Linked DNA regions of Jilunia laotingensis. The protein of the gene in region 1 interacts with the protein of each later gene in a pairwise test. Links are inferred from orthologs where the notes say so. Each region holds a gene or a part of one and is shown on either strand. Other genes may lie near its edges.

The links.
Region 2: the proteins of H8744_RS13460 (region 1) and H8744_RS16965 interact in binary tests that used the Escherichia coli proteins (3 or more experiments, as listed by UniProt). The link is inferred for Jilunia laotingensis from one-to-one orthologs.

Annotation. Positions count from the first base shown.
Region 1 is NZ_JACRTF010000001.1:3,513,367-3,524,907, forward strand. Bases 3,388-6,289 are described here. They hold H8744_RS13460 (Nramp family divalent metal transporter), read left to right. Parts: upstream 3,388-4,162; coding sequence 4,163-5,416; downstream 5,417-6,289. Other genes in these bases: H8744_RS13450 (TIGR03905 family TSCPD domain-containing protein), read left to right, coding at 3,388-3,515; H8744_RS13455 (DUF8479 domain-containing protein), read right to left, coding at 3,585-3,977; H8744_RS13465 (methylated-DNA--[protein]-cysteine S-methyltransferase), read left to right, coding at 5,427-6,032; H8744_RS13470 (exodeoxyribonuclease III), read left to right, coding at 6,121-6,289. Also shown: pheT (phenylalanine--tRNA ligase subunit beta), read left to right, coding at 25-2,487; H8744_RS13445 (YebC/PmpR family DNA-binding transcriptional regulator), read left to right, coding at 2,539-3,270; more of H8744_RS13450, read left to right, coding at 3,270-3,387; more of H8744_RS13470, read left to right, coding at 6,290-6,885; H8744_RS13475 (secondary thiamine-phosphate synthase enzyme YjbQ), read right to left, coding at 6,890-7,297; H8744_RS13480 (C-GCAxxG-C-C family protein), read left to right, coding at 7,372-7,836; H8744_RS13485 (winged helix-turn-helix domain-containing protein), read left to right, coding at 7,987-8,187; lepA (translation elongation factor 4), read left to right, coding at 8,534-10,315; H8744_RS13495 (cation:proton antiporter), read left to right, coding at 10,454-11,541. UniProt on the Escherichia coli protein: H(+)-stimulated, divalent metal cation uptake system. Involved in manganese and iron uptake. Can also transport cadmium, cobalt, zinc and to a lesser extent nickel and copper. Involved in response to reactive oxygen.
Region 2 is NZ_JACRTF010000001.1:4,304,253-4,315,769, reverse strand. What follows is about bases 3,632-6,509. They hold H8744_RS16965 (nucleotide exchange factor GrpE), read right to left. Parts: upstream 5,423-6,509; coding sequence 4,841-5,422; downstream 3,632-4,840. Other genes in these bases: H8744_RS16960 (ABC-F family ATP-binding cassette domain-containing protein), read left to right, coding at 5,646-6,509; dnaJ (molecular chaperone DnaJ), read right to left, coding at 3,648-4,832. In the rest of the region: H8744_RS16980 (SusC/RagA family TonB-linked outer membrane protein), read left to right, coding at 1-1,963; H8744_RS16975 (RagB/SusD family nutrient uptake outer membrane protein), read left to right, coding at 1,977-3,614; more of H8744_RS16960, read left to right, coding at 6,510-7,262; H8744_RS16955 (GlsB/YeaQ/YmgE family stress response membrane protein), read left to right, coding at 7,655-7,897; H8744_RS16950 (hypothetical protein), read left to right, coding at 7,955-8,218; H8744_RS16945 (RNA polymerase sigma factor), read left to right, coding at 8,351-8,914; H8744_RS16940 (hypothetical protein), read left to right, coding at 8,911-9,318; H8744_RS16935 (hypothetical protein), read left to right, coding at 9,332-10,405; H8744_RS18960 (acyltransferase), read right to left, coding at 10,629-11,255; H8744_RS16920 (hypothetical protein), read right to left, coding at 11,252-11,517. UniProt on the Escherichia coli protein: Participates actively in the response to hyperosmotic and heat shock by preventing the aggregation of stress-denatured proteins, in association with DnaK and GrpE. It is the nucleotide exchange factor for DnaK and may function as a thermosensor.

The DNA.
Region 1 (11,541 bases):
GAGAAACAATAAAAACTTAATGATATGAATATCTCTTATAATTGGCTGAAAGAGTATGTTAACTTCGATCTGACACCTGATGAAGTGGCTGCTGCGCTTACTTCCATCGGACTGGAAACGGGAGGCGTGGAAGAAGTTCAAACCATTAAAGGTGGTCTGGAAGGTCTGGTGATCGGTGAAGTTCTGACTTGTGTGGAACATCCTAATTCAGACCATTTGCACATCACAACTGTAAATTTGGGAAATGGCGAACCTACTCAAATCGTTTGTGGCGCACCGAATGTTGCTGCCGGACAAAAAGTAGTTGTTGCCACATTGGGCACGAAACTTTACGATGGGGATGAATGTTTTACGATTAAAAAGTCGAAGATTCGCGGTGTTGAATCTATAGGAATGATTTGTGCGGAAGATGAAATCGGTATCGGAACTTCTCATGATGGAATCATCGTATTGCCGGAAAATGCCATCCCGGGCACTTTAGCCAAAGATTATTATAACGTAAAGAGTGATTATGTCCTTGAGGTGGATATTACTCCGAACCGTGCAGATGCATGCTCACATTACGGAGTAGCTCGTGATTTATACGCATATCTTATCCAAAATGGTTACCAGGCAACATTAAATCGTCCGTCAGTAGATCGTTTTACGGTAGAAAACCATGATCTTGACATCAGTGTAACGGTAGAAAATAGTGAAGCATGTCCGCGTTATGCCGGTGTGACGGTAAAAGGGGTTACAGTAAAGGAAAGTCCCGAATGGTTGCAGAATAAACTTCGTATTATTGGTTTGCGTCCTATTAATAATGTGGTAGATATCACTAATTATATAGTACATGCTTTTGGTCAACCGTTGCATTGTTTTGATGCTGATAAAATCAAAGGAGGCGAGGTTGTTGTGAAAACGATGTCGGAGGGTAGCCCGTTTGTCACTTTGGACGGTGTAGAACGCAAATTGAATGAACGTGACTTAATGATTTGCAACAAAGAAGAAGCGATGTGTATCGCAGGTGTATTTGGCGGATTAGATTCAGGTTCTACGGAAACTACTACGAATGTATTTATAGAAAGTGCTTATTTCCATCCGACATGGGTACGTAAGACAGCTCGTCGTCATGGCCTCAATACAGATGCTTCTTTCCGTTTCGAGAGAGGCATAGATCCTAATGCAACCATCTATTGTCTGAAATTGGCAGCCATGATGGTTAAAGAATTGGCAGGCGGAACCATTTCGAGTGAAATAAAGGATATTTGTGTGGCACCTGCTCAGGATTTTGTTGTTGAACTGTCTTATGAAAAGGTGCATTCATTGGTTGGAAAAGTGATTCCGGTCGAGACGATTAAAAGCATCGTAACCAGTCTGGAAATGAAAATTCTGAATGAAACAACCGAAGGACTCACTCTTGCGATCCCTCCGTACCGTGTAGATGTACAGCGCGATTGTGATGTGATTGAAGATATCTTACGTATTTACGGATATAATAATGTAGAAATTCCGACTACTTTGAAATCAAGCTTGACAACGAAAGGGGAGTCTGATAAATCTAATAAATTGCAGAATTTGATTGCCGAACAATTGGTAGGCTGTGGTTTTAATGAAATTTTGAACAACTCATTGACTCGTGCGGCGTATTATGACGGATTGGAATCGTATCCCTCCAATCATTTGGTAATGCTGATGAATCCATTAAGTGCAGATTTGAATTGTATGCGCCAAACCTTGTTGTTTGGCGGTCTTGGAAGTATTGCACATAACACAAATCGGAAGAATGCCGATTTGAAATTCTTCGAATTCGGTAATTGCTATTATTTCGATGCGGATAAGAAGAATCCGGAAAAGGTACTTGCCGCATATTCGGAAGATTATCATCTCGGATTATGGGTTACCGGCAAGAAAGTTTCTAATTCATGGGCACATCCTGATGAAAATAGTTCAGTGTATGAATTGAAGGCGTATGTTGAAAACATAATGAAACGCCTTGGGCTGGATTTGCATAATCTGGTAACAGGCAATCTTTCTGATGATATTTTTGCAACAGCACTTTATATGAATACGAAAGGTGGAAAACGTCTGGCTACATTTGGAGTGGTATCCAAGAAGTTATTAAAGGCATTTGATATCGATAATGAAGTGTATTATGCCGATCTGAACTGGAAAGAATTAATGAAAGCGATCCGTTCGGTGAAAATAAGCTACAAGGAAATATCTAAATTCCCTGCCGTAAAACGTGACTTGGCTCTACTGCTTGATAAGAATATCCAGTTTGCCGAAATTGAAAAGATAGCTTATGAGACAGAGAAAAAGCTGCTGAAAGAAGTCGAGCTTTTCGATGTGTACGAAGGCAAGAACCTTGAAGCAGGTAAGAAATCTTATGCAGTCAGCTTTTTGTTGCAAGATGAAACGCAGACATTGAATGATAAGATGATTGATAAGATCATGTCGAAATTAGTGAAGAACCTGGAAGATAAGCTGGGTGCAAAACTGAGATAGCATCTTAAGACATACTTGAAAATTAAAATTTAACAATAAAACTATAAACCAATGGGAAGAGCATTCGAATATAGAAAAGCTACCAAGCTGAAAAGATGGGGTAACATGGCTCGTACATTTACGAGAATAGGTAAGCAAATTGCTATTGCTGTGAAAGCAGGAGGACCGGACCCTGAGAATAATCCGCACTTGCGTGCTGTGGTTGCCACTGCAAAACGCGAGAACATGCCCAAGGATAACGTAGAACGCGCTATCAAGAATGCAATGGGCAAAGACCAGAAAGACTATAAAGAGATGAATTATGAAGGATACGGACCTTTTGGAATTGCTGTATTCGTAGAAACCGCAACGGACAACACGACCCGTACGGTGGCTAATGTACGTAGCATATTCAATAAATTCGGGGGCTCGTTAGGTACATCCGGCAGTCTTGATTTCATGTTCTCTTGGAAGTCAATGTTTACCATCACCAAGAAAGAGGGGTTGGAGATGGATGATCTGATTCTTGAATTAATAGATTATGGAGTAGAGGATGAGTATGATGAGGATGAAGATGAAGTAACGATCTATGGTGATCCTAAATCATTCGCCCAAATTCAGAAATATCTGGAAGATAATGGCTTTGAAGTGAAAGGTGCCGAATTTACTCGTATTCCAAATGACGAGAAAGATGTGACGGAAGAACAACGCACTACCATCGATAAAATGGTGGAACGTTTGGAAGAGGACGAGGATGTTCAGAATGTTTATACAAACATGAAGCCGGCCCAAGACGAAGAATAATGAAAAATATCTATAAAACTCATGGCACGTGTAGCTCATGTATCGAAATCGATGTAGAGGATGGTATTCTGAAAGAGGTAGCTTACTGGGGTGGATGCAATGGTAATTTGCAAGGAATTTCTCGGTTGGTAACGGGGATGAAAGTGGAAGAGGTAATTGCAAAACTGGAAGGTATTCAGTGTGGTACTCGCTCGACTTCTTGTCCAGATCAGCTTTGCCGGGCATTACACGACATGGGGTATTAAGATTCGATCTTATAAACAATAACGGAGACATTTTTAAAAGTGTCTCTGTTATTGTTTATAAGAATTTTATTATTGATACATATCAGGAGTTACTTTTACACTAAAGAGCTTTTGTTGAGTTTTCTCTGAGAAATAAATGTAAAGCATAGTCACTTTTGCTTCTCTATATATTTTTAATTCATTGGTCGATTTAATAATACCAGGAAGTTTTTCTTCCATTTGCTTCTGAGTAGCTTCTACTGCACTTGGATCATCCGCAGCACCGCTAAGTGTATAATAATAAGTAAAGGTATTGTCTTTGCTTGTATAAGTCGTACTGTCCATTCTTGTTACATCATCTATCTTCATAGGACACTGTTTGTTGACTTCTTGAGAAGCAATCTCAAATACCTTTTGTTTCGCTTGCTGGCAAGAGGTAAGAATGATCAATGCCAGACATATCGCAGAAAGGATTTTCTTCATAATTGTTTTAATTTAGTGATAATATACAAAGATAATGGTTAACTGTGAACCTAACAAGTGAAATGATTGTTTTTATTTAATGATCAATTATCAATTATCAATGCCAAGAAATGTATATAAACTTGTTTTTATATGACATTTAGTCGTATTTTTGTACAAACATTATAGAAGAACAAAACTTTATTATGCGGAATATTTTTAAAGATTTGAAGCGTAAAGATCATAAACGCTATCTGGGTGGATTGGACGTATTCAAATATATCGGTCCGGGATTACTTGTCACTGTAGGATTTATCGATCCTGGCAATTGGGCATCGAACTTTGCAGCAGGCTCTGAATTTGGTTATTCATTATTATGGGTGGTAACATTGTCGACTATCATGTTGATAATACTTCAACATAATGTGGCGCATTTGGGCATTGTTACCGGTTTGTGTTTATCTGAGGCAGCTACACAGTATACTCCGAAATGGGTATCACGGCCTATTCTTGCAACAGCAGTCGTAGCTTCTATATCCACTTCTTTAGCGGAGATTCTGGGTGGTGCGATCGCTTTAGAAATGTTGTTCGATATACCCATAATATGGGGAGCAGTATTAACTACTGTTTTTGTTTCTATTATGCTGTTTACCAATTCTTATAAAAAAATAGAACGTTCGATCATTGCTTTTGTTTCTGTTATCGGGTTGTCATTTATATATGAACTGTTTTTGGTTGACATTGATTGGCCGATGGCGGTTGAGGGGTGGGTGACTCCGACTTTTCCAAAAGGAAGCATGCTGATTATCATGAGTGTACTCGGTGCGGTAGTCATGCCTCACAATCTGTTTCTTCATTCGGAGGTGATACAGAGTCATGAATATAACAAACAAGATGACTCGTCTATTCGTAAAGTATTGAAATACGAGCTGTTTGATACTCTTTTTTCAATGATAATAGGTTGGGCTATTAACAGTGCTATGATACTTTTGGCAGCAGCTACTTTTTTTAAGAGTGGTATACAAGTAGAAGAATTGCAACAGGCAAAATCACTATTGGAACCTTTGTTGGGAAATAATGCTGCCATTGTTTTTGCCTTGGCGTTGCTTATGGCAGGAATCTCTTCCACCATAACGAGTGGCATGGCTGCAGGATCTATTTTCGCGGGGATTTTTGGAGAATCTTATCATATTAAAGATAGCCATTCTCAAATGGGAGTCATTCTTTCATTGGGGATTGCGTTGTTATTAATTTTTTTTATTGGTGATCCATTCAAGGGGCTATTGATCTCACAAATGATTTTGAGCATTCAGTTGCCATTTACGGTATTTCTGCAAGTGGGGTTAACTTCATCAAAGAAAGTGATGGGCAATTACGTGAACAGTCGCTGGAGTACGTTCGTGCTTTATACAATTGCAATTGTAGTTTCTGCTCTGAATATAATGTTATTGTTTTCATAAATAAACAGGTATGGGGGAAAGTTTGAATTTTGTTCGTTATGGAGAAGGTACTTCACACGAGCATTTCATAAGTATTGAAAGAATGTCAAATGAGGAGTGCGGTGTTGGCGGACGTAATTTATCGATAAGTTATAATTTTGAAAGTACATCTTTCATGGACGTTTTAGTAGCTTCTACTACTAAGGGTGTTTGTTATATGGCTTTCGCTGACGAACGTGAGAAAGCTTTGGAAGAGTTGGCAAGTCTTTTCCCGATGGCAGCTTTTGAACGCCGTTCTGATAAGTTGCAAGAGCATGCGGTAGCTATTTTGAATACGGGGTGTGAGGATATTAAGAATGTGAAATTATATGTTAAGGCTTCAGATTTCCAGTTGAAGGTATGGAATACACTTCTGAAAATACCATTGGGAGCATTAACGACTTATGGTGATATAGCTCGGTACCTTCATAGTCCGAAAGCGTCCCGTGCCGTAGGTACTGCTGTTGGAGACAACCCGGTGGCGTTTCTGATTCCTTGTCATCGTGTTGTTCGTTCCGATGGTACCTTGGGTGGCTATCATTGGGGACTGACTCGTAAAACTGCAATAATAGACTGGGAAGCGAAGAAATGTAAATGATTAGTATTTGCTTTTTATATACTACTATGGAGTTTATGAAGATTGCCCGTATTAAAGATATTGATTTGAAAACATATAAAAGAATTTTATGAGGATAATAACTTATAACGTAAATGGTCTGCGTGCAGCTGTAGCTAAGGGCTTACCCGAGTGGCTGTCGCAGGAGTTACCCGATGTTTTATGTTTGCAGGAAACGAAGTTGCAACCGGAACAGTATCCGGCAGAACCGTTTGAAGCGTTAGGATATAAGGCTTATTTATATTCAGCCCAGAAAAAGGGATATAGCGGAGTAGCCATACTGACCCGGTGTGAACCTGACTATGTGGAATATGGTATGGGGATTGATGAATATGACAATGAAGGGCGTTTTATCCGTGCCGATTATGGTGATTTGTCGATAGTAAGCGTCTATCATCCGTCCGGAACCAGCGGAGACGAACGTCAGGCTTTTAAAATGGTTTGGTTGGAGGCTTTTCAGAAGTATGTTACCGAATTGCAGAAATCACGCAGAAAGCTCATACTTTGCGGAGATTATAACATTTGCCATGAAGCGATAGATATTCACGATCCTATACGAAATGCGACAAATAGTGGTTTTTTGCCGGAAGAACGGGAATGGATGACTCGTTTTCTATCTACCGGATTTATTGATTCTTTTCGGGCATTATATCCTGAAAAGCAAGAATACACCTGGTGGAGTTATCGTTTCAATTCGCGGGCAAAAAATAAAGGATGGCGTATTGACTACTGTATGGTCAGTGAACCTATGCGTCCGTTGCTTAAAAATGCCTGTATTTTGAATCAGGCAGTACACTCCGATCATTGTCCGATGATGTTGGAAGTGGCTGATTGAATACTTAGATTATAGTAATACTTAATTTACGGTGATCCCCACCATTTCGGAATTCACATAAATAGATTCCTTGCCAAGTCCCCAAGTTAAGTCTGTGATTCTTGATGGGGATTGTGATTGAACTGCCTATAAGTGATGCTTTGATGTGGGCACTCATATCATCGGGACCTTCCAAAGTATGGATGAAATAATTTGCTCCGTCCGGAACAACCTTGTTAAAGTAAGTCTGAAAATCTTGCCGGACATCCGGATCGGCATTTTCATTTATTGTGATAGCTGCTGAAGTGTGTTTAATAAAAATTACGAGTAAGCCGCTTTCTGGTAGTTCTGATAAATGTGAAACGATATCTTCGGTGATCAGGTGGAAACCACGTGGATAGTGTGCTAATTGTATATCGAATGTCATCGCCATAATTTTCTGTTTTTAAAATTCTTCCGCAAAGATACTTTTTTCTAATTTTGCATAAATCAATTATAGAAATAAAAATGGAAGATAGAATTCAACGTGCTATAGAGCTTTTTAAAAGTGGGTATAATTGTTCGCAATCTGTGGTAGCTGCTTTTGCCGATATGTATGGATTTACACAAGAACAGGCATTGCGGATGGCGGCCTCTTTTGGAGGAGGTATCGGACGTATGAGGGAAACTTGTGGTGCTGCTTGTGGCATGTTTTTATTAGCAGGGTTGGAAACCGGAGCAACAGACGGTGCTGATAAAGTAGGCAAGGCTGCTAATTATGCTTTGGTACAAGAATTGGCAGAAGAGTTCAAAAGAAGGAACGGCTCTATAAATTGTGGTGAATTATTAGGGCTGAACAAAAAGACTCAGCTTTCGTCTATTCCTGAAGAAAGAACTAAACATTACTATGCTAAACGTCCCTGTGCAAAGATGGTAGAGGAAGCCGCCAGAATATGGTCTGAGTACCTGGAAAAGCACTCTAAAGAGGAATGAAAAAGCCGTTTTTCTTACATTTACTGTAAAAAAAGAACTAATAAACTGTTATATAACATAAATATAACTATCTTTGCGGCTGAAATAAAATCTGAAAGTTGTTATTGACTGCGGAATTTTATATCATGTCTAACTAAATTTTCAAAAGTAATGTTGAAAGAAAAAGCAGGTGAAATTGCAGGTAAAATCTGGGTTGCACTGAATGGAACAGAAGGACTGACAGCTAAGCAAATTAAAAAAGCAACTAAACTGGTTGATAAAGACCTGTTCTTGGGACTTGGCTGGTTATTGAGAGAAGACAAGATCTCCACTCAGGAAGTTGAAGGTGAGCTTTTCATTAAATTGAACTAACAGTACGGTTCACTTACCAATAAAAAAATGCGTTGATACATTATAAAATGTAATCAACGCATTTTTTTATAATATCTTATGGAAATTGGATGTATGATGTGATGGATATTTATCAGTCTTCGTTTTATAATCTGATTACTCAACTGAAATTGATCAATTTCTGATGTTCCCCTTCAGCAACTTATAGTCATAAACAACATGAAAGTATTGGATTATTTTCATTATCTTTGCGGCCATAAAAAGAGGTCTTATTTCACTAGTATACTATTATTTGTTTTGCTATAGTTTTACTGAATAATGGCTATCTTATGTAATTATCTTGTTTATAAATAGATAACTGTTGAAAATGAAGAATATACGTAATTTTTGTATTATTGCCCATATTGATCATGGTAAGTCGACATTAGCAGACCGTTTGCTGGAATTCACCAATACTATCCAAGTTACCGAAGGACAAATGCTTGATAATATGGATTTGGAAAAGGAGAGGGGGATTACCATTAAGAGTCATGCTATACAAATGGAATTTGCTCATAAAGGTGAAAAGTATATTCTGAATCTGATCGATACTCCGGGACATGTGGACTTTTCATATGAAGTATCCCGGTCAATAGCTGCCTGTGAAGGCGCGTTGCTCATTGTAGATGCTTCACAAGGTGTTCAAGCACAAACTATTTCCAATCTTTATATGGCTATTGAACATGATTTGGAGATCATTCCGGTGATCAACAAATGTGATATGGCAAGTGCCATGCCCGAAGAGGTGGAAGATGAAATCGTTGAGCTTCTAGGTTGCAAGCGTGAGGAGATTATTCGTGCTTCCGGCAAAACTGGTATGGGGGTTGAAGAAATCCTGACCGCGGTTATCGAACGTATTCCTCATCCGAAAGGAGATGAGGAAGCACCGTTGCAGGCTTTAATTTTCGACTCCGTATTCAATTCTTTCCGTGGCATTATCGCATATTTTAAGATAGTGAACGGAGTGATTCGTACCGGTGATAAAGTCAAATTTTTCAATACAGGAAAGGAATATGACGCGGATGAAATCGGTGTGCTGAAAATGGATATGGTACCTCGTAAAGAACTTCGTACGGGTGATGTGGGATATATTATTTCCGGAATTAAAACCTCTAAAGAGGTGAAAGTAGGTGATACCATTACACATATAGCTCGTCCATGTGACAAAGCGATTGCTGGTTTTGAAGAAGTAAAACCTATGGTGTTTGCCGGTGTTTACCCCATTGAGGCTGAAGAATTTGAAGATTTGCGGGCATCTCTTGAAAAATTGCAGTTGAATGATGCGTCATTAACATTCCAACCGGAGTCTTCTTTAGCTTTAGGATTTGGTTTCCGTTGTGGATTCCTTGGGTTGTTACACATGGAGATCGTTCAGGAACGTTTGGATCGTGAGTTTGATATGAATGTAATCACTACCGTTCCGAATGTCTCTTATAATATTTATGATAAACAGGGACATGTTACAGAGGTTCATAATCCTGGAGGTATGCCCGATCCTACATTGATTGATCATATTGAAGAGCCATATATAAAATCTTCCATAATCACAACTACCGATTATATCGGTCCTATTATGACTTTGTGTTTGGGTAAACGTGGTGAATTGATCAAACAGGAATATATTTCGGGCAACCGGGTGGAATTATATTATAATATGCCTTTGGGAGAAATAGTAATTGACTTTTATGATAAGTTGAAAAGTATTTCTAAAGGATATGCTTCTTTTGATTATCATCCTAATGGTTTTAGACCTTCTAAACTGGTGAAACTTGATATTCTTTTGAATGGTGAATCTGTGGATGCACTTTCTACTCTGACACACATTGATAATGCTTATGATATGGGACGTCGTATGTGTGAGAAGTTGAAGGAACTGATTCCGCGCCAGCAATTCGAGATTGCTATACAAGCAGCTATCGGTGCCAAAATTATTGCACGTGAAACTATAAAAGCTGTTCGTAAAGACGTGACTGCAAAATGTTATGGTGGCGATATCAGCCGTAAGCGTAAATTGTTGGAGAAGCAAAAGAAAGGAAAGAAAAGAATGAAACAGATTGGCAATGTAGAAGTACCGCAAAAAGCATTCCTTGCTGTTCTGAAGTTAGATTAGGAATTTTACAATAAAAAACAACAGGTGTATTCTGAACAAATAGCTTTATTATAGGTTTTTAAAATACACCAGGTAGTTGTCGTCTGTCTGCAGAGCTTTCCTGGCAATTACCAAAATAAAATGAATTGAATATATACAATGAGAAAAGTTCTGTCTTTTTCGGTCTTCTTGATGATGGGCCTCTTACTATCCCAATTCCTGCCTGCAATGGCAGGGGAGGATTACGGTACAGTCAAAACTATTGCTAATATTTTGCTGTATGTCTGTTTGAGTTTTATCATGATTAATGTAGGTCGAGAGTTTGAAATCGATAAATCTCGATGGAAAAGTTATGCTGAAGATTACTTTATTGCCATGGCAACCGCTGCCATGCCTTGGTTCCTGATTGCATTATATTATGTATTTGTATTACTTCCCCCCGAGTTTTGGAACAGTTGGGAAGCATGGAAAGAGAACTTGTTGCTTAGCCGGTTCGCAGCACCTACTTCAGCAGGAATTTTGTTTACCATGCTGGCGGTCATTGGATTGAAAACCAGTTGGATTTATAAGAAAATCCAAGTGTTGGCGATATTCGATGATTTGGATACTATCCTGTTAATGATTCCTCTTCAAATCATGATGATTGGGCTGCGTTGGCAGTTGATAATTGTTGTTTTAGTTGTATTCTTACTTTTGGCTCTCGGTTGGAAACAGTTGGGTAAGTACAATTGGCGACAAGACTGGAAGGCAATCCTTTTTTATTCCGTGATTGTTTTTGTAGTTACTCAATCAGTTTATATGATTAGTAAAAGCATGTATGGAGAGGAGGGGAGCATCCATATTGAAGTATTGCTTCCGGCATTCGTGTTGGGTATGATTATGAAACATAAAGAGATTGATACTCCGCTTGAACATAAAGTGTCTACCGGAATATCTTTTCTGTTTATGTTTTTGGTAGGTATGAGTATGCCTCACTTCCTTGGGGTTGATTTTGCAGGAACACAGGAAGGTACTTATTCGGTAACTGGTTCACAGGAGATGATGTCTTGGGGCATGATCGCTCTTCATGTGTTAATTGTCTCTTTATTGTCAAATGTAGGAAAACTATTCCCTGTCTTCTTTTATCGTGATCGGAAGTTTAGTGAACGTTTGGCTTTGTCAATAGGCATGTTTACTCGTGGTGAAGTAGGTGCCGGTGTCATTTTTATAGCACTTGGTTATAATCTGGGTGGTCCCGCTTTGGTCAT
Region 2 (11,517 bases), 790 kb from region 1 along the record:
CACCTCCAACATGAATATGACTCAGAAAGTTTTCGGTGATTTTATTCGTTGTGATCTCGGCATGTTCGGTTCCATACAGAAGAATCATAATCTTTTCGATCTTCAAAAAACATTCTATTCGGCTGCCACATTTAATCCCACTTTCCCGAATCATAAGAATTTGATAACCAATTCTTGGGATCAGATTACGAATGCCAGCCAGATTACTAATCCGTTGGCATGGATGGAGGTGAAAGATCAGGATGCAGCTTCTCATATCAGTACCCATGCGAAATTTACTTTCAATTTATTCGAAGGGCTTAAATTGGTCATGTTCGGTTCCTATACTTATAATATCGTGGAGAACTCCCAATATTTACCAACTGCTGTTTGGGCACATGGTCAGGCATATAAGGGCACGAAGAAGATGGAATCTCTGCTGGGAAACCTAATGTTGACTTATCACAGAAATTGGAAGAAACACTTTTTTGATGTGCTGACTCTTGCCGAACTTCAGAAGGAAACATATACCGGATATTATACTACGGTAACGAATTTCAGTACTGACAAATTTGGGTTTGATAATCTTCAAGCCGGTGCTTTGCGACCGTGGGAAGGTACAAATTCTTATTTTGAAGAACCACATCTTGTCTCTTTTATGGGACGTTTCAATTACACCTATGCCGATCGTTACATTCTTACTGTAAATGCCCGTGCGGATGCTTCTTCCAAATTCGGTAACAATCATAAATGGGGATTCTTTCCCTCCGTATCTGCTGCTTGGGCAGTAAATGAAGAAAAATTTATGAAACAAATTACCTGGATCGATAATCTGAAGTTCCGTGTGGGGTACGGACTGGCGGGCAACCAGAATGGAATAGATTCTTATACGACACTGGGGCTGGTTCGTCCCAATGGAGTGGTTCCGGTCGGAAATTCAGCTACTGTTACTCTGGGAGATATGCAAAATACGAACCCAAATTTAAAGTGGGAAGTTAAACATACGTTTAATGCCGGTGTAGACTTTGGAATGTTTGGAAACCGGTTATTACTTTCCGCCAATTATTATAATTCCCGGACAACGGATATGCTTTATCTTTATAATGTCAGCGTACCACCGTTTATATTCAATACTCTATTGGCAAATATCGGTTCAATGCGTAACAGCGGTACGGAAATAGCCGTTGGAGTTACGCCATTAAAAACACGGGATATGGAGTTGAATATCAATGTGAATATGACTTTCCAACGGAATAAATTATTATCATTAAGTGGTGATTATGATGGAGAAAGGATTTCCGCTCCCCAATATAAAAGTCTGGCAGGACTTGATGGAGCCGGATTCCACGGTGGATATAATCACATTGTTTATCAGATAGTCGGTCAACCTTTAGGAGTTTTCTATTTACCGCATTGTACCGGATTGATCTCTGACGGTGAAGGTGGTTATACTTATGCTATTGCAGATCTGAATGGGGGAGGAGTGAGCCTTGAAGATGGTGAAGACCGCGCTGTAGCGGGACAGGCAGTACCAAAAACATTGTTGGGTTCGAATATCAGTTTCCGGTATAAACGTTTGGATGTTTCTCTTCAAATTAATGGGGCTTTCGGACATAAGATTTATAATGGGACTTCGCTGACTTATATGAATATGAATATTTTTCCTGACTATAATGTGATGAAAGAAGCTCCGCAACGGAATATAAAAGATCAGACTGCCACTGACTACTGGCTTGAAAAGGGCGATTATATTAATTTCGATTACCTTACTATCGGGTGGAATGTGCCGGTGGAAAAATGGAGTAAATATATTCAGTCTTTACGTCTCGCTTTTACTATCAACAATTTGGCAACCATCAGCGGCTATTCCGGTTTATCGGCTATGATCAACAGTTCTACTGTGAATTCTACGTTGGGTGTCGATGATAAACGGGGATATCCTTTGGCACGTGTTTATACCCTCGGCCTTAGTATTAACTTCTAAAAATGAAATGACTATGAAACGTTCGGCAGCATATATAATAATGTGGATTGCTCTTTTTATAATCCAAACTTCCTGTGATGACTTTCTTCGGGAGGAGCCACGGGATAAGATCTATGAAGAAGAAGCATTCGATAATCTTTCCGATCTTTACCTTAATACGGTGGCCACATTGTACAATAATATCGGTGGGTGTAGTGACAGTCAGGGATTGCAAGGTACGGGACGAGGCATTTATGATCTCAATACATTTACTACTGATGAGGCGATAATGCCTACCCGCGGTGGAGATTGGTATGACGGTGGATTTTGGCAAGGGCTTTTTCTCCACCGATGGGGTGTCAACAATGATGCCATACAGGCTACGTGGGAATATTTATATAAAGTGATTTTGCTTAGTAACAAGTCACTTGAAAAAATAGAGCTTTATAAAAAGACTCATGGTGATTTTCCGGAATTGGATGCTTACCGTTCGGAGGTGCGTGCTTTCAGGGCGCTCTATTATTATCATCTTCTTGATCTTTTTGGCCGTGTGCCGTTGGTGCTTTCGTCTTCGATGCCCATGAAGGAGGTCGTACAACGGTCACGATCGGAATTATTCAAATTTGTGTTTCGTGAATTGCAAGAATCTGCCCCCCTCTTGAATACTTCTCATAGCAACCTGCCCGGTAGTTATTATGGTCGCATTACACGCCCGGTCGCCTATTTCTTGCTGGCAAAGCTGGTGTTGAATAGTGAAATTTATATGGATGATGATTGGACGGACATGGACTTTCCGGAAGGTAAAAATATTTATTTTACCGTTGGAGGTAAGTCATTGAACGCTTGGCAAACCGTTGAAGCTTATTGTGATTCCGTTACCCAAACCGGATACCGTTTGGAAGACGATTACACAACAAATTTTGCTGTATTCAATGAAGCTTCTATTGAAAATATATTCGTGATACCTATGAATAAGAATCTGTATACCAACCAGATGCAGTACCTGTTCCGTTCCCGTCATTACAACCATGCCAAGGCTTACGGATTGGGAGGAGAAAACGGTTCGAGTGCGACTCTTGAGGTACTTCAGACATTTGCTTACGGTACGGATGAGGTAGATCCGCGTTTTGATATGTGTTATTTCGCAGGAGTCGTTTACGATCTGAAAGGAAAAATTGTAAGAATGGATGATGGTACGGTATTGGAATATCTTCCCTGGGAAGTTGCTCTTGACGTGTCGAATACTCCCTATGAAAAGACGGCAGGTGCGCGTATGAAGAAATATGCCATTGATGAGACAGCCACCAAAGATGGTAAATTGATGGAAAATGATATTGTTCTCTATCGATATGCCGATGTTTTGCTGATGAAGTGTGAAGCAAAAGTGAGAAATGGTGAAGATGGTAATGCTGAATTACATCAAGTTCGTTCCCGTGTTCATGCCCCTTACCGGGAAGCTACCTTGGAAAACATTTTGGCGGAACGACAAATGGAACTTGCTTGGGAAGGATGGCGGAGACAAGACCTAATCCGGTTCGGACGTTTCACCCACGCTTATAATAGCCGTCCTCAACTTCCGGGTGAAGAGAATGGTTATACGACTGTTTTTCCTATCCCGGATAATATAATACGCATGAATCCGGCTTTAACTCAGAATCCTGGATATAAATGAAAAACAAAAGCCCGGTATGGCACCGGGCTTGCTTTAGTCAAAGAAACTTTTGAATTTCTTGAATATTTTATCTTTGATCGATGTGTTTGGCTTAAAATTGTCAGAACCATCCAACTTTTCAAGAATATTCTTCTCTTCTTTATTCAATGCTTCCGGAACGTATACACTGACATTTACTAATAAATCTCCGGTTCCGTATCCATTGACATTCGGCAGTCCTTTGCCTCGCAAGCGAAGGACTTTGCCCGGCTGAGTTCCTGAGTCAATCTTAACTTTAACTTTACCATCAATGGTAGGTATTTCTACCGCACCGCCCAAGGCAGCCGCAGGGAAGCTGAGGAGCAGATTGTATATCAAATCGTTTTCGTCACGGATCAGTTCGGGATGTGACTCTTCTTCCACAAGGATCAAAAGGTCACCGGGAACGCCATTGTGTTTTCCTGCATTACCTTTGCCACTCATGGAGAGTTGCATACCCTCGGCTACACCGGCCGGAATTTTTACCGTTACCACTTCTTCACCGTATACTATCCCGTCACCACCACATTCTTTGCATTTATTCTTTATGATTTTTCCCTCACCGTTACAGGTCGGACAGGTGGTACGTGTCTGCATCGTACCTAATATGGTTTGTTGGTTACGAATGACCGACCCGCTTCCTTTACAGGTAGGACAAGTTTCCGATCCACCGTCTCCTTCGGCACCCGTACCGTGACAATGTGTACACGATACATATTTCTTCAGTTTGAATTTCTTTTCTACGCCTGTGGAGATTTCCTTCAAGTTTAATTTCACTTTTACCCGGAGATCGGAACCCCGGTAACGTCTTTGTTGTTGGCCACCGCCTCCACCGAATCCGCTGAAACCGCCAAAACCACCTCCGAAACCACCGCCTCCGCGGCCACCGAAGATGTCACCGAACATGGAGAATATGTCATCCATGGACATACTTCCGCCAAATCCTCCGAACGGACCACCGTTTCCGGCTGCTCCTCCCATACCGGCATGGCCGAACTGATCATACCGGGCACGCTTGTCCGGGTTGCTCAGTACATCGTAAGCTTCGGCTGCTTCCTTAAATTTTTCTTCTGCCATTTTATCACCCGGATTCTTATCCGGGTGATATTGGATGGCTTTTTTTCGGTATGCTTTCTTTATTTCTTCTGCTGTTGCGGTCTTTGTCACCTCCAGCACTTCATAGTAGTCTCTCTTTTCCATATGTTTTTTTATTCTCCAACTACCACTTTGGCGTGGCGCAGTACTTTATCGTTCAGTGTGTAACCCGTCTGAACACAGTCCAGAATCTTTCCTTTTTGTTTTTCTGACGGAGCGGGGACTACTGCGATGGCTTCATGATAATCGGTGTCCAAAGCTTGATCTTTGGTTTCGATTATTTTCACGCCATTTTGGTTCAATACAGCAATGAATTTGTTGTAAATGAGTTCAACGCCTTCTTTCACTGCAGCCACGTCCGTAGCTTTCTCCATGGTCTGAAGCGCGCGTTCCAGATCATCAACAACGGGAAGGATACTGCTTAAACTCTTTTCACCCCCATTCAGGATCAGTTCGGCCTTTTCTTTCATCGTACGTTTACGATAGTTGTCAAATTCGGCCGACAAACGAAGATATTTATCCTTCTGATCTTCGATGGTTGCATTGGCTTCTTCCAATTGTTTTTCGAGTTCATTCTCTTCAGCAAGGGGCGCTGTTTCTTCAACAGGGTTTTCTTTCGATTCTTTTTCCTCTTTCAAGTTCTCTGTTGCTTTAGCTTTTACCTCTTTTTCTTTAGCTTTTTCTTTCGGATTCATATCTTTATATTTTTTGTTCTTAATAAATGGATTCAGTTTCATGTCAACAAGACGTTTCAATATGATTGCTTCCCTGCAAAAACTCTGCCAATCTGTCTTATATGCCAAAAAACGTTGCAAAGGTAATGTTTTTATGTCAGATTGACACAACGTGCATAGTATGTTATTCATTAAAAATGCGTATCTTTGCGCCCTGTTTATTTTTAAATCGTAAATATAGAAGATGATTACAGTTTCGAACGTTTCGGTACAGTTTGGCAAAAGAGTATTATTCAATGATGTAAATCTGAAATTTACAAGTGGAAATTGTTACGGTATCATTGGTGCCAACGGTGCGGGGAAGTCTACTTTCCTTCGAACCATCTACGGTGACCTTGATCCGACCACCGGAACCATTACTTTAGGACCTGGCGAACGTCTTTCAGTCTTGAGTCAGGATCACTTTAAATGGGATGCATTCACTGTGATGGATACAGTGATGATGGGGCATACGGTATTGTGGGATATTATGAAGCAGCGTGAGGAGTTGTATGCCAAGACTGACTTTACGGATGAAGACGGCTTGAAGGTTTCCGAACTGGAGGAAAAGTTTGCCGAGCTGGACGGATGGAATGCAGAAAGTGATGCAGCGGCTCTGTTGAGCGGACTGGGTATCAAAGAAGATAAACATTATACATTGATGGGTGAATTGAGTGGTAAGGAGAAAGTACGTGTGATGTTGGCACAAGCTCTCTACGGTAATCCGGACAATCTTTTGCTGGACGAACCTACCAATGACCTGGATATGGAAACGGTTGCTTGGCTGGAAGAATATCTTTCGAATTTTGAGCATACCGTACTGGTTGTCAGCCATGACCGTCACTTCCTCGATTCGGTATGTACACATACGGTCGATATAGATTATGGAAAGATAAATCTCTTTGCCGGTAATTATAGTTTCTGGTATGAATCAAGTCAGTTGGCTCTTCGCCAGCAGCAGAACCAGAAGGCTAAGGCTGAAGAAAAGAAGAAAGAACTGGAAGAGTTTATCCGCCGCTTCAGTGCCAATGTAGCTAAGAGCAAGCAAACCACCAGCCGTAAAAAGATGCTGGAAAAGCTGAACGTGGAAGAGATCAAGCCTTCTTCACGTAAATATCCGGGTATTATTTTTACTCCCGAACGTGAACCGGGTAATCAGATATTGGAAGTGTCCGGCCTGTCCAAGAAGACGGATGAGGGTGTGGTGCTGTTCAATGATGTGAATTTCAATGTGGAGAAAGGGGACAAAGTGGTATTCCTTTCACGAAATCCGCGTGCAATGACTGCCTTCTTTGAAATCATTAATGGTAATTTGAAACCGGATGCGGGACATTTCAATTGGGGAGTGACCATCACTACGGCTTATCTACCGTTAGATAATACTGAATTCTTTAATTCGGATCTGAACCTTGTCGATTGGCTGAGTCAGTTTGGTGAAGGTAACGAAGTATATATGAAAGGATTCTTGGGGCGTATGCTTTTCTCCGGTGAAGAGGTTTTGAAGAAGGTAAGTGTGCTTTCCGGAGGTGAAAAGATGCGTTGCATGATTGCCCGTATGCAGCTTCGTAATGCGAACTGTTTGATTCTGGATACACCGACCAATCACCTTGACTTGGAATCTATTCAGGCATTTAACAATAATCTGAAATCGTATAAAGGAAATATCCTGTTCTCGTCTCATGACCATGAATTTATACAGACCGTAGCAAATCGTGTGATTGAGTTGACACCGAATGGTATCATTGATAAAATGATGGAATATGATGAGTATATCACTTCCGATCATATTAAAGAATTGCGCGCCAGAATGTACAACGATTGATCCTTGCTTCTGAGCAGTCGGTGCAATTAGGAGAAAACTTCTTACATAAATATACCTTCCGACTGTAGAGCTTCGACCTCACCGATGAACACCTTGTTGGTCGGTGATGAACGGCCCCTTCATCACCGATGAAGGGGCCGTTCATCACCGAGGTAGAATATGGGTGTTTCTTGCTTTGATTATCAGTTGTTTAGCAATTACCGTTTGATGCCGTTACATGGATGCCTAGACTTGAAATATGTTGACACGCTCTGTGCTAAGTATTTTATATATCATCTACCAGGCATGTGATACTTTGCACTATAACCTAAATTCTCGTTAATTCCTCATTCTTTCTGCGAACCTTTCCCAAAGAGTATCTGTTTTTATCGCAAACAATAAAAACGGATAGTATGAATTTTATCTGGTATATTCTGATAGGTATAGTAGCCGGTTACGTAGCCGGCAAGATAATAAGAGGCGGTGGCTTTGGGCTGCTTGTGAATCTTGTATTGGGAATCATCGGTGGAGTGTTGGGCGGTTGGGTATTCTCTCTGTTCGGCCTTGCTGCCACGGGTATTATCGGAAGTTTGATTACTTCTGTAGTAGGAGCCGTTCTCTTTTTATGGATTGCTTCCTTGTTCAGCCGACCTTGATGGAGGCAGTAGGAGAGTCGTATTTGTTTTATTAACCAATATATAAATTATTTGATTATGGGATGTGGAAATGCTAAATTCTTAGTAGGACTCGGAATCGGTTCTGCTATCGGTGCGCTGGCTTATCATTTTTCGCGCACAGCGAGAGCCAAGAAACTAAAATGTGATGTATTTAATGCTCTTCACGAAATTGAAGTAGATGCTGAAGCTGCTATGGAAGATGCCAAAACAAAAGCCGTTAAGGTTGGTACGAAAGTGGCAGGGAAAGTAGCTGAAAAGGCTAATGACGTGAAAGAGAAACTGAGTGAGGTAGGCCAATAAGCCTACCTTTTTATATATATCTTCTCCCCGGACAATGCTTTGTTCGGGGATTTTTTTGTTATATTTGGCAATTTACAATCGACCGGGAGCAACTATTTACGTATCATATAATAAACAAGGAAGTTATAGACAATGATAAATCAGGAGAAAATACAGGAACTGGTTGGCAAATGCCAAAAGGACGACATGGAGGCATTCGCATTGCTGGTCTCCGAATTCCAACCGATGATATACAGGGTGGCTTTCCGCTTGCTTTGCGATGAAGATGAAGCAAAGGATATGGTACAGGAAACCTTTGTTAAAATATGGTTAGGATTGAATTCCTATAATGGTGGGAGCCGTTTTTCTACCTGGATTTACAAAATAGCTTGCAATACATGCTATGATCGTTTACGGTCTATTCGTCACGCTCCTTTGGACAATGAAACTGATTATGTCGGCTCCATGGATATTCCATCTGCAGAAAATATAGAAATATCTTTTTCGAACAGGCAACTAAAAGAGTTGATCATGCAATATACCAATGATTTGTCGGCTCAACAAAGACTGGTTTTTATGTTGAGGGACGTGGAAGAACTGGACATGGCAGAAGTGCAGGTTATCACCGGACTATCGCCTGAAAAAATAAAGAATACACTCTATCTTGCGCGTAAGAATATACGTAATACAATGAATAAAATAGATCCCGACTTATGAAACATGAAGATAAAGATTACGAAAAGTGGCTGTCTGCAGTCAAGAGTAGACAACCTGTATTGGAAAATCCGAATGAATTGACAGATTTGATTCTGAAAAGGGTTTCCCGGATTAGAAGTGCAAAGAAACAGAGAAAAATTTTGGTTGGCACATGGATGTCAGGCGTGGCGGCAACCTTATTGTTGTGTCTGTTTATCAATGAAACGGTTATTGCTCCATCCTCTTATCAGGTAAAAGAAGAAAAGCAATGTGAATACTGGCAGAATAATTCATACTCTTCTTTGCCTGAAAACTGGGAAGAGATGAAAGCAATGGAAAAAGGGGCATTTTTGTCTTCCTATTATGCACAACTCCGGCAAATAAAGCAGGAGCGAATATCGGATATATTGAAGAAAAACCGCTAAAAAAGAATTTATTATGAAAGCAAAGATTTTTATGGCAGTCATTCTGGTGCTTGGGATGACTTCATGCAGCACTTATTATAAAATGAGTTCCCGGATTGAAGCTGATGGGAGTATGCATAGAGAAGTATATGCTTTGGGGGATTCTGCCTTCCGGGCAGGTGACAAGTCTCAGAATCCGTTTCTATTCCAATTGAATGACAAATGGCGGCTGGTGAATATGGACTCTACCCGTAAATATAATTTTTGGGGCGATGAAGAACCGTTGAATGTGATAGCCTCTCAGAGATTTCCCGAAGTGAACGGTGAATATTTTTCTACATTGCCGGGAAAGGAGTACATGAAACCGTTGGTAGTACCTCATGAAAAGTTGGATAAGAAATTCAGATGGTTTTATACCTATTATGAATATACGGCAACTTATCATGAACTTCCCGACAAAGGTCCGGTGCCGTTGAGTAAATTTCTGACACCGGAGGAACAACAGATTTGGTTTCGTGGAGATGAGGCCGCCTATGCCGGTCTGAATGGAATGGAACTTGACAACAAGCTGGATGATATAGGATCGAAGTTCTGGCAATGGTATAACTGTACCCAGTTTGAAATAAGCTTTCGCATTATCAGCCAATTGGTAGAAAATCAAGGGGATACAACTTATTTGCACTGTATGGAAAAACAGAAAGAATCCGTATCTAAAAAAGTGCTTTCTGCTAATGAGAATTTTGATGGCAGTCCGGAGGCCATTTGCAGTATGTTTGATGAGGCGTGTCGTACAAAGTACTTCTTAGGATTGTATGCTTCGAACAAAGATGCTATGGACAAAAAGTTTGAAAAAGACAGTGAGGTCTCAGCACTCTTTTACTATGCCATCAAGTTTGAACTGACAATGCCCGGAAAATTGATCGCTACCAATGCGGATTCTCAAAGCGATGATGGCATTGCATGGAGAGTGGATGCTTTTCGTCTTGTTACAGGTGATTATTTGCTTACGGCTGAATCAAAAATGATTAATTATTGGGCATTTGGCGTTACATTGCTGCTTATACTTGCTTGCTTCGGTATCTGCTTGAAAAGGTACAGGCGTAAATAAGGCTGGGCTAACTGTAAACCGGTTATGATTTTATTTAAGGAACTAAAAACACAAAATCCCGACGAAATCACTTCGGCGGGATTCTATTTTACTTAAAAATGTGGCTACGTAATAAAATTATGACTAATTAATTAAATTCTGATACTGCAAAGATAGGGCATTTGACCCGTGGTCACAATCCCTTAAACGAGGTATATTACGTAGTCTTTTTAATTATATATAGTTACTTGCTTTCTTTTTCCCACAGATTATTCTCCGGATTATAACGCTTTATGATTCGTGCGGGGCTTCCGGCACAGACCGTATAAGGAGGAACCGGACGGATAACTACGCTTCCGGCAGCCACCACGCTATGCCTACCAAGTGTAACTCCCGGCAGGATGACAGCATTTGCACCTACCCATACATCATCTTCGATGATCACTTGCCGGGTACTTACCCCCTGTTGATCTATCCGTTTATCTACACCTTCGAAGTTGTGGTTGAGTCCGGTTACCGTCACATTTTGTGCCAGGTTCACATGATTGCCGATACTTACCGGTCCGATGATCGTATTTCCTAACCCGATCCGGGTATAATCCCCGATATTCAGATCACCTACCGCATTGTTCAGGCACGAAAAATCTTCAACCACTGAATATTTACCCAACGAAAACTTACGAAAGGGGGGAAGGTCTTTTCGTACACTGCGATATATAACCGATCCTTTACCTCGTTTTAGGTAAGTGAAATAGAATAAACGAATCCACCAATTGGGACGTGTCTTTACCGGATGCATGATGAAGCGGTGCAAGCATTGTTTCAGTTTGGGATTTTGTTTGACGCTCTCTTTAAGGCTATGGATACTCATAGGTATTTGCTGAGTTTGGATTTTCTTGTATTCTTTTCAACCAGATAGTCGGGAATTGCCATGCATATGGTAATTATCAACCAAAATAGCAGAATCCACCATTTTAGGCAGAATCTCCATTCATAGCAGGTGATGAATAAACACCAGACGGTGATTATCACGAGTAATGTTTGCCAAGAAGGGAGAATTTGTCTGAAAAGTTTGGCACCATATCCCCAATTGCCTGCCAATAAGGTGGAAGGAAACTTGGAAAAAACTTTTC